DNA from 3 places in the Pseudomonas sp. FW305-3-2-15-E-TSA4 genome. Region 1 is predicted to be linked to each of the others. Evidence: predicted binding sites of a transcription regulator. Region 1 holds the regulator's gene; each other region holds the start of a gene.
The links. The regulator sigma-54, encoded in region 1, starts transcription at its own class of promoters, with help from an activator protein. The targets are predictions, from matches to a motif close to ANTGGCATNNANNTTGCTNT.
Positions count from the first base shown of each region.

Region 2: the regulator sigma-54 is predicted to act here: its motif matches at 1,122-1,141, upstream of AC3WMV_RS14500 (CmpA/NrtA family ABC transporter substrate-binding protein).
Region 3: the regulator sigma-54 is predicted to act here: its motif matches at 2,887-2,906, upstream of flgB (flagellar basal body rod protein FlgB).

Region 1 covers NZ_JBYSZP010000001.1:32,560-37,269, reverse strand. The annotation lists gene lptC (LPS export ABC transporter periplasmic protein LptC) at 1-39, shown strand, start outside; gene lptA (lipopolysaccharide transport periplasmic protein LptA) at 26-571, shown strand; gene lptB (LPS export ABC transporter ATP-binding protein) at 571-1,296, shown strand; gene AC3WMV_RS00170 (RNA polymerase factor sigma-54) at 1,571-3,064, shown strand; gene hpf (ribosome hibernation-promoting factor, HPF/YfiA family) at 3,138-3,446, shown strand; gene ptsN (PTS IIA-like nitrogen regulatory protein PtsN) at 3,459-3,923, shown strand; gene rapZ (RNase adapter RapZ) at 3,926-4,710, shown strand, end outside.
Region 2 covers NZ_JBYSZP010000009.1:162,870-167,579, forward strand. The annotation lists gene AC3WMV_RS14495 (quinone-dependent dihydroorotate dehydrogenase) at 14-1,033, opposite strand; gene AC3WMV_RS14500 (CmpA/NrtA family ABC transporter substrate-binding protein) at 1,256-2,467, shown strand; gene AC3WMV_RS14505 (ANTAR domain-containing response regulator) at 2,483-3,058, shown strand; gene AC3WMV_RS14510 (nitrate/nitrite transporter) at 3,391-4,602, shown strand; gene AC3WMV_RS14515 (bifunctional protein-serine/threonine kinase/phosphatase) at 4,610-4,710, shown strand, end outside.
Region 3 covers NZ_JBYSZP010000032.1:20,912-25,621, forward strand. The annotation lists gene flgA (flagellar basal body P-ring formation chaperone FlgA) at 1-692, opposite strand, end outside; gene AC3WMV_RS28000 (chemotaxis protein CheV) at 775-1,707, shown strand; gene cheR (protein-glutamate O-methyltransferase CheR) at 1,754-2,581, shown strand; gene flgB (flagellar basal body rod protein FlgB) at 2,947-3,354, shown strand; gene flgC (flagellar basal body rod protein FlgC) at 3,358-3,801, shown strand; gene flgD (flagellar hook assembly protein FlgD) at 3,817-4,545, shown strand; gene flgE (flagellar hook protein FlgE) at 4,576-4,710, shown strand, end outside.

The DNA.
Region 1 (4,710 bases):
CTGCAATCGAACGTAAGAGGACAGTATGAGGCTCGTTAAAACCCTCCCTATTTTGCTCAGTCTGGGCGCAGCACTGGGAAGCGTGAGCGCCTGGGCTCTGCCGAACGATCAGCAGCAACCTATCCGCATTCAGGCCGACGACGCCCAGCTGGACGACAAGAACGGCATCGCCACCTATAAAGGTGATGTGATCATCACCCAGGGCTCAATGATCGTTAAGGGCAATACGGTGACCATCACCCGTACTCCGACCGGCGATATCGACGTGGTGACCTCGGTGGGCAACCTTGCCTACTTCGAGCAACTGCAAACCCAGGGTGACGCCAAGCCTGTTCAGGGCTGGGGCGTGACGATTCAGTACCACGCCGCGCAAAACCGCGTCGTGCTGATCGACAAGGCCAAGGTTGTCGACAAGGACAACAACACCACTCAGGGCGAGAAAATCGTCTATGACACGGTGAAGAAACTGGCCAGTGCCGGTCGCGCTACCGGCAGCAAAGTCACCGAAGCGCGTCCGCGTATCGACATGGTGATCCAGCCGAAGAAGAAAACCGACGAGAAAACCCAGTAATGGCAACTCTGAAAGCTCAACACCTGGCCAAGGCCTATAAAAGCCGCCAGGTTGTGCGCGACGTCAGCCTGTCGATCGACAGCGGCCAGATCGTTGGCCTGCTCGGCCCGAACGGCGCCGGCAAGACCACCTGCTTCTACATGATCGTCGGTCTGGTGCAGGCCGATCAGGGTCGCGTACTGATCGATGATCTGGACGTCAGCCATCAGCCGATGCACGGCCGTGCCAAGGCAGGTATCGGCTATCTGCCGCAAGAAGCGTCGATCTTCCGCAAATTGTCGGTGGCCGATAACATCATGGCCATCCTCGAAACCCGCACGGAACTCGACAAGGCCGGTCGTCGCAAGGAACTGGAAAGCCTGCTGCAGGAATTCCACATCAGCCACATCCGCGACAACCTCGGCATGAGCCTGTCCGGTGGTGAACGCCGCCGGGTGGAAATCGCCCGCGCCCTGGCGACCGCACCGAAATTCATCCTGCTCGACGAACCGTTCGCCGGTGTCGACCCGATTTCGGTCGGCGACATCAAGCAGATCATCCATCACCTCAAGGCCAAGGGCATCGGTGTTCTTATCACCGACCACAACGTGCGTGAGACCCTGGATATCTGCGAAACCGCCTACATCGTCAACGACGGTCAACTGATCGCGGAAGGCGATGCGGCGACCATCCTTGCCAACGATCTGGTGAAGGAAGTGTATCTGGGCCACGAGTTCCGCCTGTAAGCACCAAGGCACTTGGCCAGCCTCCGGGTGCTGTATCGATGAAGCAGGCTTTTATACGCTTTTATTGTTACAGCGCTCTAGGCAGACACGACGCCTCAAAGATGTTCACCGTGCTCCGACGCGATGCGTCAACAAAGTTTTATACGCTTTTATTGTTACAGCGCTCTAGGCAAACACGACAGTTTCAGGCATATAATTTGCTTAAGTTTGGCGCTCCGGCGCCCTGTAGTGGATGGCGCATGCGCGCCGGCGAATAAGGTGTTAAGCCCCTGCCATGAAACCATCGCTAGTCTTGAGAATGGGCCAGCAGCTGACGATGACACCGCAGCTGCAACAGGCCATCCGCCTGCTCCAATTGTCGACCCTGGACCTGCAACAGGAAATCCAGGAGGCCCTGGAATCCAATCCGATGCTCGAACGCCAGGAAGAAGGCGACGACTTCGACAATACCGATCCTTTGGCCGACAACGCCGAACAAAAACCCAACACCGACATTCAGGAACCGTCCTATCAGGAAGCCGCCCCGACGGTGGACAATCTGGAAGATGGCGAATGGAACGAGCGCATTCCTAACGAACTGCCCGTTGATACCGCCTGGGAAGACGTCTACCAGACCAGCGCCAGCAGCCTGCCCAGCAGCGATGACGACGAGTGGGACTTCACCACCCGCACGTCCGCCGGCGAAAGCCTGCAAAGCCATCTGCTGTGGCAATTGAACCTGGCGCCGATGTCCGACACCGACCGCCTGATCGCCGTGACCCTGATCGATTGCATCAACAATCAGGGCTACCTCGACGAAACCCTCGAAGAAATTCTCGACGCCTTTGATCCGGAGCTCGACATCGAGCTGGACGAGATCGAAGCCGTTCTGCACCGCATTCAGCAGTTCGAACCGGCCGGTATCGGGGCGCGCAACCTCGGCGAATGCCTGCTGCTGCAACTGCGTCAGCTCCCGGCCAAGACCCCGTGGCTCAACGAAGCCAAACGTCTGGTCAGCGATTACATCGATCTGCTCGGCAGTCGCGACTACAGCCAGTTGATGCGGCGTATGAAGCTCAAGGAAGACGAGTTGCGTCAGGTCATCGAACTGGTGCAAAGCCTCAATCCGCGTCCGGGCTCGCAGATCGAATCGACCGAAGCCGAGTACGTGGTGCCCGACGTCATTGTGCGCAAGGATAACGAACGCTGGCTGGTCGAGCTGAATCAGGAGTCAGTGCCCCGTCTGCGGGTTAACGCGCAGTACGCCGGTTTCGTCCGTCGCGCCGACACCAGCGCCGACAACACCTTCATGCGCAACCAGTTGCAAGAGGCACGCTGGTTCATCAAGAGCCTGCAAAGCCGCAACGAAACCCTGATGAAGGTGGCCACCCAGATCGTCGAGCATCAGCGCGGCTTCCTGGAGTATGGCGATGAAGCCATGAAACCGTTGGTCCTGCATGACATCGCCGAGGCGGTCGGCATGCACGAATCGACGATTTCCCGGGTCACCACGCAGAAATTCATGCATACCCCGCGCGGTATTTATGAACTGAAATACTTTTTCTCAAGCCACGTCAGCACCTCCGAAGGCGGTGAATGCTCGTCGACGGCGATCCGCGCGATCATCAAAAAACTGGTTGCGGCGGAAAATCAGAAAAAGCCGTTGAGTGACAGCAAGATCGCTGGTTTACTGGAGGCACAAGGCATTCAGGTGGCTCGCCGCACCGTCGCCAAGTACCGCGAATCCCTCGGGATCGCGCCTTCGAGCGAACGCAAGCGGTTGATGTAAGCCACGTTACAGCGTTCCAGTGGCAGGCTCTTCGGCCTGCCGCTTTATGCACTGGCAACGAAGGAGAAGCTGTATGCAAGTCAACATCAGTGGACACCAACTGGAAGTGACCGAACCTCTGCGCACCTACATCAACGAGAAACTCGAACGATTGGAGCGCCATTTCGACAAGATCACCAACGTGCAAGTCACGATGTGCGTCGAAAAGCTCAAGCAGAAAATCGAAGCCACCTTGCATATACCCGGCAGCGAAGTGGTCGCCAACGCAGAAGATACCGACATGTACGCTGCGATCGACTCACTGACCGACAAGCTGGATCGCCAACTCAAAAAGCATAAGGAAAAGACCCAGAGCCTCCTCCAGGGCGCGACAGGTCGTTAACACTCCCAACCCATGATCCGACTTGAAAGTATCCTGACCCCCGGCCGTTCCCTGGTGAACGTGCCGGGCGGCAGTAAAAAGAAAGCCCTCGAACAGATTGCCAACCTCATCCATAAAGAAGTGCCGGATCTGGCCATGCAGGATGTTTTCGAGAGCCTGGTAGCCCGTGAGAAACTCGGATCCACCGGTTTCGGCAACGGCATCGCCATTCCGCACTGCCGCCTCAAAGGCTGCGAAGCGCCTATCAGCGCATTGATGCACCTTGATGCCCCCATCGATTTCGATGCCATCGACGGCGCACCGGTCGACCTGCTGTTTGTACTGCTGGTCCCGGAAGCGGCCACCGATGCCCACCTGGAATTACTGCGCCAGATCGCCAGCATGCTCGATCGCAAGGAAGTGCGCGAAAAACTGCGCAGCGCACCGAGCAACGAAGCCTTGTATCAGGTCGTCCTGAGCGAGCAGAACGGTCATTAATCATGCGCTTGATCATCGTCAGCGGCCGCTCCGGCTCGGGTAAAAGTACCGCCCTGAATGTCCTTGAGGACAACGGCTACTACTGCATCGACAACCTGCCGGCCGGTCTGCTGCCGGAACTCGCCGAACGCGCCCTGATTCATACCGAGCTGGCTCAGCCGCTGGTGGCCGTGTCGATCGATGCACGCAATCTGCCGAGCCACCTGTCGCGCTTCCCCGAGTTGCTCGAAGAAGTCCGCGCCCGACACATCCAGTGTGATGTGCTGTATCTGGATGCCGACGAAGAAACCTTGCTCAAACGCTTCTCGGAAACCCGCCGTCGCCACCCGCTGAGCACCGCCAACCGCTCACTGGCCGAGGCAATCAACGACGAGACCGCCCTGCTCGGCCCGATCGCCGATCTGGCCGACCTCAAGGTCAACACCACCAATCTGAATCTGTACCAGTTGCGTGACACCATCAAGCTGCGACTGCTGAACCAGCCGGAGCCGGGCACGGCGTTTCTGGTCGAGTCGTTCGGCTTCAAGCGCGGCATGCCGGTGGACGCGGATCTGGTGTTCGATGTGCGCTGCCTGCCCAATCCTTACTGGAAACCGGAACTGCGTACACAATCGGGTCTCGACGCACCGGTCGCCGAGTACCTGGCTGCACAACCGGAGGTTGAGGAGATGTTCCAGGACATCTACGGCTACCTGTACAAATGGCTGCCACGTTTTGCCGCGAGCAACCGCGCCTACGTCACCATTGCCATTGGCTGCACCGGCGGGCATCACCGCTCCGTTTACCT
Region 2 (4,710 bases), on a different contig from region 1:
TCCCACAATGGGATCAGCGTAAGGCAGCGATCGCGTCTACCGATTCGCGAATCAGCGCCGGGCCCTTATAGATGAAGCCCGAGTAAATCTGCACCAGGCTCGCCCCCGCCGTGATCTTCTGCGCCGCATGCTTGCCTTCGGTGATGCCACCGGCCGCAATGATCGGCAACCGACCACCCAGCTCCGCCGCCAACACCTTCACGGTATGCGTGCTCTTGTCACGCACCGGGGCGCCGGACAGACCACCGGCCTCGTCACCGTGCTCCATGCCTTCGACGCCAACGCGACTCAGGGTGGTGTTGGTGGCAATCACTGCGTCCATCCCGCTTTCGATCAGCGCCTGAGCCACCTGCGCCGTTTCTTCGTCGGTCATGTCCGGAGCGATCTTGATCGCCAGCGGTACGTGCTTGCCGTGACGCAGGGCCAGTTCGGCGCGGCGCGTGGCCAGATCCGCCAGCAACTGCTTGAGCGAATCACCGAACTGCAGACTGCGCAGGCCCGGGGTGTTCGGCGAGCTGACGTTGACCGTGACATAGCTGGCGTGGGCATACACCTTGTCCAGGCAAATCAGATAGTCGTCCACCGCGCGCTCGACCGGAGTGTCGAAGTTCTTGCCGATGTTGATCCCCAGCACGCCCTTGTATTTGGCCGCCGCGACCCGCGCCAGCAGGTTATCCACACCGAGGTTGTTGAAGCCCATGCGATTGATGATCGCCTCGGCTTCCGGCAGACGGAAGATCCGTGGTTTCGGGTTGCCCGGCTGCGGACGCGGGGTCACGGTGCCGACTTCGACGAAACCGAAACCCAGTTGCGAGAAACCGTCGATGGCCGCGCCGTTCTTGTCGAGACCGGCCGCCAGACCCACCGGGTTCGGGAAGTCCAGGCCCATGACCGTCACCGGCACGTTCGCCGGTTTCTTGCACAGCATGCCGTTGAGGCCCAAACGCCCACCCGCGCCGATCAGATCCAGCGACAGATCGTGGGAGGTTTCCGGGGAAAGTTTGAACAACAGCTGACGGGCCAGGGTGTACATGGGCGGCGATGACTCGGGCGGCGAAAAGAGGCGGCGATTATAGCCGGGCAACGTCCCCCGGCGCGAGGCACACAGGTAAATCAGCCTGACTGGCATATGCCTTGCACTTTCAGGGTATCAGCCCACAGGCCAATGGCGGCGTGCGGGCACGGACAATGGCGTCGTTCGCAGGTTTTGCCTTAGCAAAGCCTGGGACGGCGTTTTTTTTGAGGGTGGCTTTATATGAGTGATTCATCCGTCGGGCCGCTGGCCTGGGTCAACGGCAGTGATGCTCCGGAAAAAAGCGTGATCAACCTCGGCTTCATGGCCCTGAGCGATTGCGCCTCGGTGGTCGTCGCCGCAACACAGGGCTTCGCCCAGCCCTACGGTCTGACGATCAACCTCAAGCGCCAGGCGTCCTGGGCGACCTTGCGCGACAAACTGGTCAGCGGTGAACTGGATGTCGCCCACAGCCTGTACGGGCTGATTTACGCGGTGCACCTGGGCATCGGTGGCGTGGCGCCGAGCGACATGGCGGTGCTGATGGGCCTGAACCAGAACGGCCAGAGCCTCAACCTGTCTCACGGTTTGCAGCAACTGGGCGTGACCAGTCCTGAAGCACTCGATCGGCAGGCGCACCAAACCCGCGCAAAACTGACCTTCGCCCAGACCTTTCCCACCGGCACCCATGCGATGTGGCTGTATTACTGGCTGGCGAGTCAGGGCATTCATCCATTGCAGGACGTTGACAGCGTAGTGGTACCGCCGCCGCAAATGGTCGCTCACCTGCAAGCCGGGCGCATCGATGGCTTCTGCGTCGGTGAGCCGTGGGCGGCCAGCGCCGTGCAACAGGATCTGGGGTTCACCCTCGCTACCAGCCAGAGCATCTGGCCTGACCACCCGGAAAAAGTCCTTGGCTGCACCCGCGCGTTCGTCGAGCAATACCCCAACACCGCCCGGGCGCTGGTGATGGCGATCCTCGAGGCCAGCCGCTTCATCGAGCAAAACCCGGAAAACCGCCGCAGCACCGCGCAGCTGCTGAGCGCCCCGGAATACCTCGACGCCCCGCTGTCCTGCATCGAACCGCGTTTTCTCGGTGATTACGCCGATGGCCTCGGCAATCGCTGGCAGGACCCGCACGCCTTGCGCTTTCACGGCAACGGCGAGGTGAATCTGCCGTACCTGTCCGACGGCATGTGGTTCATGACCCAATTCCGCCGTTGGGGCCTGTTACGCGAGGATCCCGACTACCTCGCGGTGGCCCGCCAGGTTCAGCAACTGGACATTTACCGCGAAGCAGCCACCGCCGTCGGGGTCGCCGCGTGGGGCAAGGAGATGCGCAGCAGCCAGTTGCTTGATGGCAAAGTCTGGGACGGCAGCGATCCGGCTGGTTACGCCCGCAGTTTCAAGCTGCACGCCCTGAGCGACAGCACTGCCCTTCTCGCCCGCCGCTGACAGGAGACCGCCAACATGCTGCGCATTCTGCTGATCAACGACACCGCGAAAAAAGTCGGGCGCCTGAAGGCCGCGCTGACCGAGGCCGGTTTCGAGGTCATCGATGAGTCCGGTCTGACCATCGACCTGCCGGCCCGCGTCGAAACAGTGCGCCCGGACGTGATCCTGATCGATACCGAGTCGCCGAGCCGCGATGTCATGGAGCAAGTAGTGCTGGTCAGCCGCGACCAGCCCCGGCCGATCGTGATGTTCACCGACGAACATGACCCGGGGGTGATGCGTCAGGCGATCAAGTCCGGGGTCAGTGCCTACATCGTCGAGGGCATTCACGCCCAGCGCCTGCAGCCGATTCTCGATGTGGCCATGGCGCGCTTCGAAAGCGATCAGGCCTTGCGCGCGCAACTGCTGGCCCGCGACCAGCAACTGGCGGAGCGCAAACGCATTGAACTGGCCAAAGGGCTGCTGATGAAAATGAAGGACTGCAACGAGGAAGAGGCCTACACCCTGATGCGCCGCCAGGCCATGAGTCGCCAGCAGAAGCTGATTCAGGTGGCGGAGCAGATCATTGCCATGAGTGAGTTGCTTGGCTGAATTCTATCAGAGCCCGTAAGCCCTCTTCGCGAGCAGGCTCGCTCCCACATTGGAAATGCATTCCCCTGTGGGAGCGAGCCTGCTCGCGAATCGCCGCCCCCACCCCCCGTCAAGGACTGTTGGCACAAATCTGGCTAAGTATTCCGCACAGGTAACCAACGGCGGTTGCCCCACCCACGACAAAGACGTCGCTCACCCCGCTCGCCCACATCGGCGAACCAGGTAGCGGCGTTTTTGCGTTTTGGCCCCACAGCCCGGGGCCGGTGGTGCGGCCGTGGCGGCGCGCCACCTGCTGTGACTCCTTTCGAGACTCTTTTCAGCTGAGGTGCGCGATGAATTCAAGCTTCTGGAAATCCGGCCACACCCCGACCCTGTTCGCAGCGTTCCTGTATTTCGACCTGAGCTTCATGGTCTGGTACCTGCTCGGTCCGTTGGCGGTGCAGATCGCCGCCGACCTGCACCTGACCACGCAACAACGTGGTCTGGTGGTGGCGACACCGATTCTCGCCGGCGCGGTGCTGCGCTTTGTGATGGGCATGCTGGCCGATCGTCTGTCGCCGAAAACCGCTGGCCTGATCGGTCAGGTGATCGTGATCTGCGCGCTGTTCGGCGCGTGGAAACTCGGCATCCACAGTTATGAACAGGCGCTGATTCTGGGACTGTTCCTCGGCATGGCCGGTGCTTCGTTTGCTGTGGCCCTGCCGCTGGCCTCGCAGTGGTATCCGCCGCAGCATCAGGGCAAGGCCATGGGTATCGCCGGCGCCGGTAACTCCGGCACCGTGTTTGCCGCACTGATTGCCCCGGTACTGGCTGCGGCGTTCGGCTGGAGCAACGTGTTCGGTTTCGCCCTGATTCCGTTGATCCTGACGCTGGTGCTGTTCGCCTGGCTGGCAAAAAACGCCCCGCAGCGGCCCAAGGCCAAAGCCATGGCCGACTACTTCAAAGCCCTTGGCGATCGCGACAGTTGGTGGTTCATGTTTTTCTACAGCGTCACCTTCGGCGGCTTTATCGGTCTGGCCAGCGCCCTGCCCGGCTACTTCAACGACCAATACGGCCTGAGCCCGGTGACCGCCGGTTACTACACCGCTGCCTGTGTGTTCGGTGGCAGCCTGATGCGTCCGCTCGGTGGTGCGTTGGCTGATCGCTTCGGTGGCATCCGCACCTTGTTGGCGATGTACACCGTGGCGGCAATCTGCATCGCCGCTGTCGGTTTCAACCTGCCCAGCTCCTACGCCGCACTGGCGCTGTTCGTCTGCACCATGCTCGGTCTCGGTGCCGGCAACGGCGCGGTGTTCCAGTTGGTGCCGCAACGTTTTCGCCTGGAGATCGGGGTGATGACCGGGCTGATCGGCATGGCCGGCGGCATCGGCGGTTTTGCCCTGGCGGCCGGCATGGGCGCGATCAAGCAAAGCACCGGCAGCTATCAACTGGCGCTGTGGTTGTTCGCCAGCCTCGGCGTGTTGGCGTGGTTCGGTCTGCACGGGGTCAAACGTCGCTGGAGAACCACCTGGGGTTCGGCCGCAGTGACCGCTGCGCGGGTCTGAAGCCTCCATGCCCCTGCAACTGAGCTTTGCCCAGGCCAGCGCCACCGGCCCGCGCGCGGAAAATCAGGACGCAATGCGCCTGGTGACGCCCGCCCCGGCGCTGGCCGC
Region 3 (4,710 bases), on a different contig from region 1:
TTCACCCGGATCTGTTCTTTCAAACCGCCATTGGCCAGGGCTTCGCCGGGCATGCGCACGGCGAGCGTACCGCTGCGGGCGATGATGACCACCTGATCACCCTTGCGCACCACTTCAGCCTGTTCCAGATGCACCAGGGTAATCACCTGATCGGCGACCGTTGGTCGGGTCAATTTCTGCCCGATGGCTTCATCCACCGACGTCAGGAAACCCTGATTGATCTGGCTGATGTCGCGTTCACGCAAGGTCACATCCTGCGGCTCGATAATTCCGGCGCGTTTCAGCGGGCGAGTGGTGGTGACAATCTCGCGAAACAGGCGGACTTGAGCGGGCACGAACACCGTCCACGGCGAGCTTCCCTCGCACCGGACCTTGACCGTAACCCGGCCCAGCGGACGGGCCGGACTCTCCAGCGACGCTGTCAATTCCTTGTCGCACATAGGCATGCGCATACGCGGGTCGAGCTGGTTGACCTCGATTTCGTAGCGGCCTTCCGTTTGACTGGTAGCCAGATAGTCTTCTACGGTGAACTCAAGAAAGCCTTGGGTGACGCCGATAAGCATGTCAGGCAAGGTAACCGTATCAGCACCGGCAGGGCTGCCAGCGAAGAAGAAGCAGACGGCAGACACCGCGCACAGCGCTTTGCGGGTGCGGGAGGTCAGGCGTCGGAAAAATGTCGTTTGAGCGTTCATACGAGTTAAAAAGCAAGCGCCGTGCCGTTTAGCAATGAATGTGCGTCGCAACAACACTTGGCGTTGGTGTAGGAGTCTGGGCATGGCTGGTGTAATGGATTCGGTGAACCAGCGCACGCAACTGGTAGGGCAGAATCGCCTGGAGCTGTTGTTGTTCCGTCTCGACGGTCAACAGCTCTACGGCATCAACGTGTTCAAGGTGCGGGAAGTGCTGCAATGCCCGTCGCTGACGTTGATGCCCAAGTCCAGTCCTGTCGTGTGCGGGGTGGCGAATATCCGGGGGGCGACCATTCCGATCCTTGATCTGGCAATGGCGACCGGTTCCGGGGCGTTGAAAGACAAGAACAGTCCGTTCGTGATCATCACGGAGTACAACACCAAGACCCAGGGTTTCCTGGTTCGCTCGGTGGAGCGCATCGTCAACATGAACTGGGAAGAGATCCATCCGCCGCCCAAGGGCACCGGGCGCGATCACTACCTGACCGCTGTGACTCGGGTCGACAATCAGTTAGTCGAAATCATCGATGTCGAGAAGGTGCTGGCGGAAGTGGCGCCGACGCCCGAGGCGATTTCGGTCGGTGTGGTCGATGTCGAAACCCAGAGCAAGGCGTTGTCGCTGCGGGTGCTGACGGTCGATGACTCGTCGGTGGCGCGCAAGCAGGTCACGCGTTGCCTGCAGACGGTCGGGGTCGAAGTGGTGGCGCTGAACGACGGCAAGCAGGCGCTGGATTACCTGCGCAAGCTGGTCGAAGAGGGCAAGAAGCCGGAAGAAGAGTTCCTGATGATGATTTCCGACATCGAGATGCCGGAGATGGACGGGTACACCCTGACGGCGGAGATCCGCAGCGACCCGCGCATGCAAAAGCTTCATATCATCCTGCATACTTCGTTGTCGGGGGTATTCAATCAGGCGATGGTCAAGAAAGTCGGCGCCGATGACTTCCTGGCCAAATTCCGTCCTGATGACCTGGCATCCCGGGTAGTCGACCGGATCAAAGCAGCAGATATCAGCTAGGGACCTTTTGTCCCTGGCGGTCAACACGATTTAAGAGGCGGCATCATTGTCTACGGGTAATTTGGATTTCGAACAGTTCCGGGTCTTCCTGGAAAAAGCCTGTGGCATTTTGCTCGGTGAAAACAAGCAGTACCTGGTCTCGAGCCGTCTCAACAAACTGATGGAGCAGCAAGGCATCAAGTCCCTGGGTGAGCTGGTACAGCGCATCCAGACCCAGCCGCGCAGCGGTTTGCGCGAGCAGGTGGTCGATGCCATGACGACCAACGAAACCCTGTGGTTTCGGGACACCTATCCGTTTGAAGTCTTGAAGAACAAGGTGCTGCCCGAGGCGATCAAGGCCAGTCCCAACCAGCGTCTGCGGATCTGGTCGGCGGCGTGCTCGTCGGGTCAGGAACCGTATTCGCTGTCGATGTCGATCGACGAGTTCGAGCGCAGCAACCTCGGTCAGTTGAAGATGGGCGTGCAGATTGTTGCCACGGACTTGTCCGGCAGCATGCTGACCAACTGCAAGACCGGCGAGTACGACAGCCTGGCGATCGGCCGCGGTTTGTCCGCCGATCGTCTGCAGCGCTACTTCGACCCGAAAGGGCCGGGGCGCTGGGTGATCAAGGCGCCGATCAAGAACCGGGTGGAATTCCGTTCGTTCAACCTGCTCGACAGCTACGCCAGTCTGGGCAAGTTCGACATCGTGTTCTGCCGCAACGTGCTGATCTACTTCTCCGCCGAGGTGAAGAAAGACATCCTGTTGCGCATTCACAGCACGCTGAAGCCGGGCGGGTATCTGTTCCTTGGCGCGTCCGAAGCGCTGAACGGTTTGCCGGATCATTACCAGATGGTCCAGTGCAGCCCGGGGATCATTTACCAGGCGAAGTGATTGCACGGGCAACACGAGAAACGGGAGTCCTTGGGGGCTCCCGTTTTTTTGTGCCTGAATTATCTCCCTCACGCACCACAAAATCCCCTGTGGGAGCGGGCTTGCTCGCGAAGGCGGTGTGCCAGGACAACAAATATTGACTGACACGACGCCTTCGCGAGCAAGCCCGCTCCCACAGTTGTCCGGTGTTGGCGAGAGCACGCAAGCGGCAGAAAAGCGGCAGCCAGCGGAAACCGGTTGCCGCTTTTCTGGCATTGCCGCTTTGCCGGCTCCTCGCAAAGCCCCGGTTTATGGGGGTTGTTCTGTTTGGCACGGCGCTTGCTAAAGCTCAGGTACGAAAAACCGGTCACCCGAAGGTTCCCGACATGAGCATCAGCTTCGATAAAGCGCTCGGCATTCACGAAAAGGCATTGGGCTTCCGCGCCCAGCGTGCCGAAGTGTTGGCCAACAACATCGCCAACGCCGATACCCCGAACTACAAGGCTCGGGATCTGGACTTCTCCAAAGTGCTTGAAGCACAGACCCAGAAGAACGCCAACGGCACCATCGCCCTGAACATGACCAACAGCCGTCACATCGAAGCTGAAGGCCTGGGCAATGGCGACGAGTCGCTGATGTATCGCACGCCGATGCAGCCTTCGATCGACCAGAACACCGTTGACGCTCAGCTTGAGCAGTCGAACTACGCGGAAAACGCGGTCGGCTTCCAGGCCAGCTTCACCCTGCTCAACAGCAAATTCAAAGGGCTGGTGTCAGCCCTGCGCGGAGAGTAATCCATGTCCCTGTCCAGCGTTTTCAACATTGCCGGCAGCGGCATGAGCGCACAAACCACGCGTCTGAACACCGTGGCTTCGAACATCGCCAACGCCGAAACCGTTTCGTCGAGCATCGACCAGACCTACCGCGCCCGTCACCCGGTGTTTGCCACCATGTTCCAGGGCGGCCAGAACAGTGGCAGCAACTCGCTGTTCCAGAGCCAGGACGCCGCAGGGCAGGGCGTGCAGGTACTTGGCGTGGTCGAAGACCAGAGCAACCTCGAAGCGCGTTACGAGCCGAACCATCCGGCCGCTGACGCCAAAGGCTACGTCTACTACCCGAACGTCAACGTGGTGGAAGAAATGGCTGACATGATTTCCGCGAGCCGTTCGTTCCAGACCAACGCCGAAATGATGAACACCGCCAAAACCATGATGCAGAAGGTACTGACCCTCGGTCAGTAATAAGGGGCGACTGCCATGAGCGTTACCGATACCACCAGCAGCCTGAGCATGAATGACATCCTGGCGAACTCCTCGAAGAAAACGAGCAGTACGACCACCGGTGGCATTGCTTCGGCCACCAACAGCGCCACTGGCGGCAAAGCCCTGGGCAAGGATGCGTTCCTGCAACTGCTGGTCACCCAGCTGAAAAACCAGAACCCGCTTGATCCGCAGGACAACAGCGCCTTCGTAGCACAGTTGGCGCAGTTCAGCAGTCTTGAGGGCATCACCACCCTCAACAGCACCGTCAGTTCGCTGGCCGGCAACTACAGCTCCTCGCAAGCCCTGCAGGCGTCGTCGCTGGTTGGCCGCAACGTGATCGTGCAGACCAACACCGTTCAATTGGACGACCCGAGCAAAGGCATGACCGGTTCGGTCACCGTGCCGTCGTCGATTGCCGGTGGCACCGTCAGCATTACCGACAGCAGCGGCACGGTGGTTCGCACCATCGATCTGGGCAGTCGCGCCGCAGGCAGCGCAAGCTTCACCTGGGACGGCAAGGACAAGGATGGCAATCTGGTGAAGACCGGGACCTACACCGTCAAAGCCAACGCCTCGATCAATGGCACCGCGACCGATCTGGCGACCTACCTGCCAGCCACGGTCAACAGCGTGACCATCAGCCAGACCGGTGGCGAGCTGATGCTCAACCTGTCCGGCAAGGGCACCGTCGCCCTGTCCAAAGTACAAACCATTGGTATATAGAGCCGACTAACCGGCACAAAGGAGTGGAATATGTCTTTCAATATCGGCCTTAGCGGTCTCTATGCAGCCAACAAACAACTGGACGTGACCGGCAACAACATCGCCAACGTCGCGACCGCCGGTTTCAAATCGTCCCGTGCAGAATTCGAAGACGTCTATTCGGCC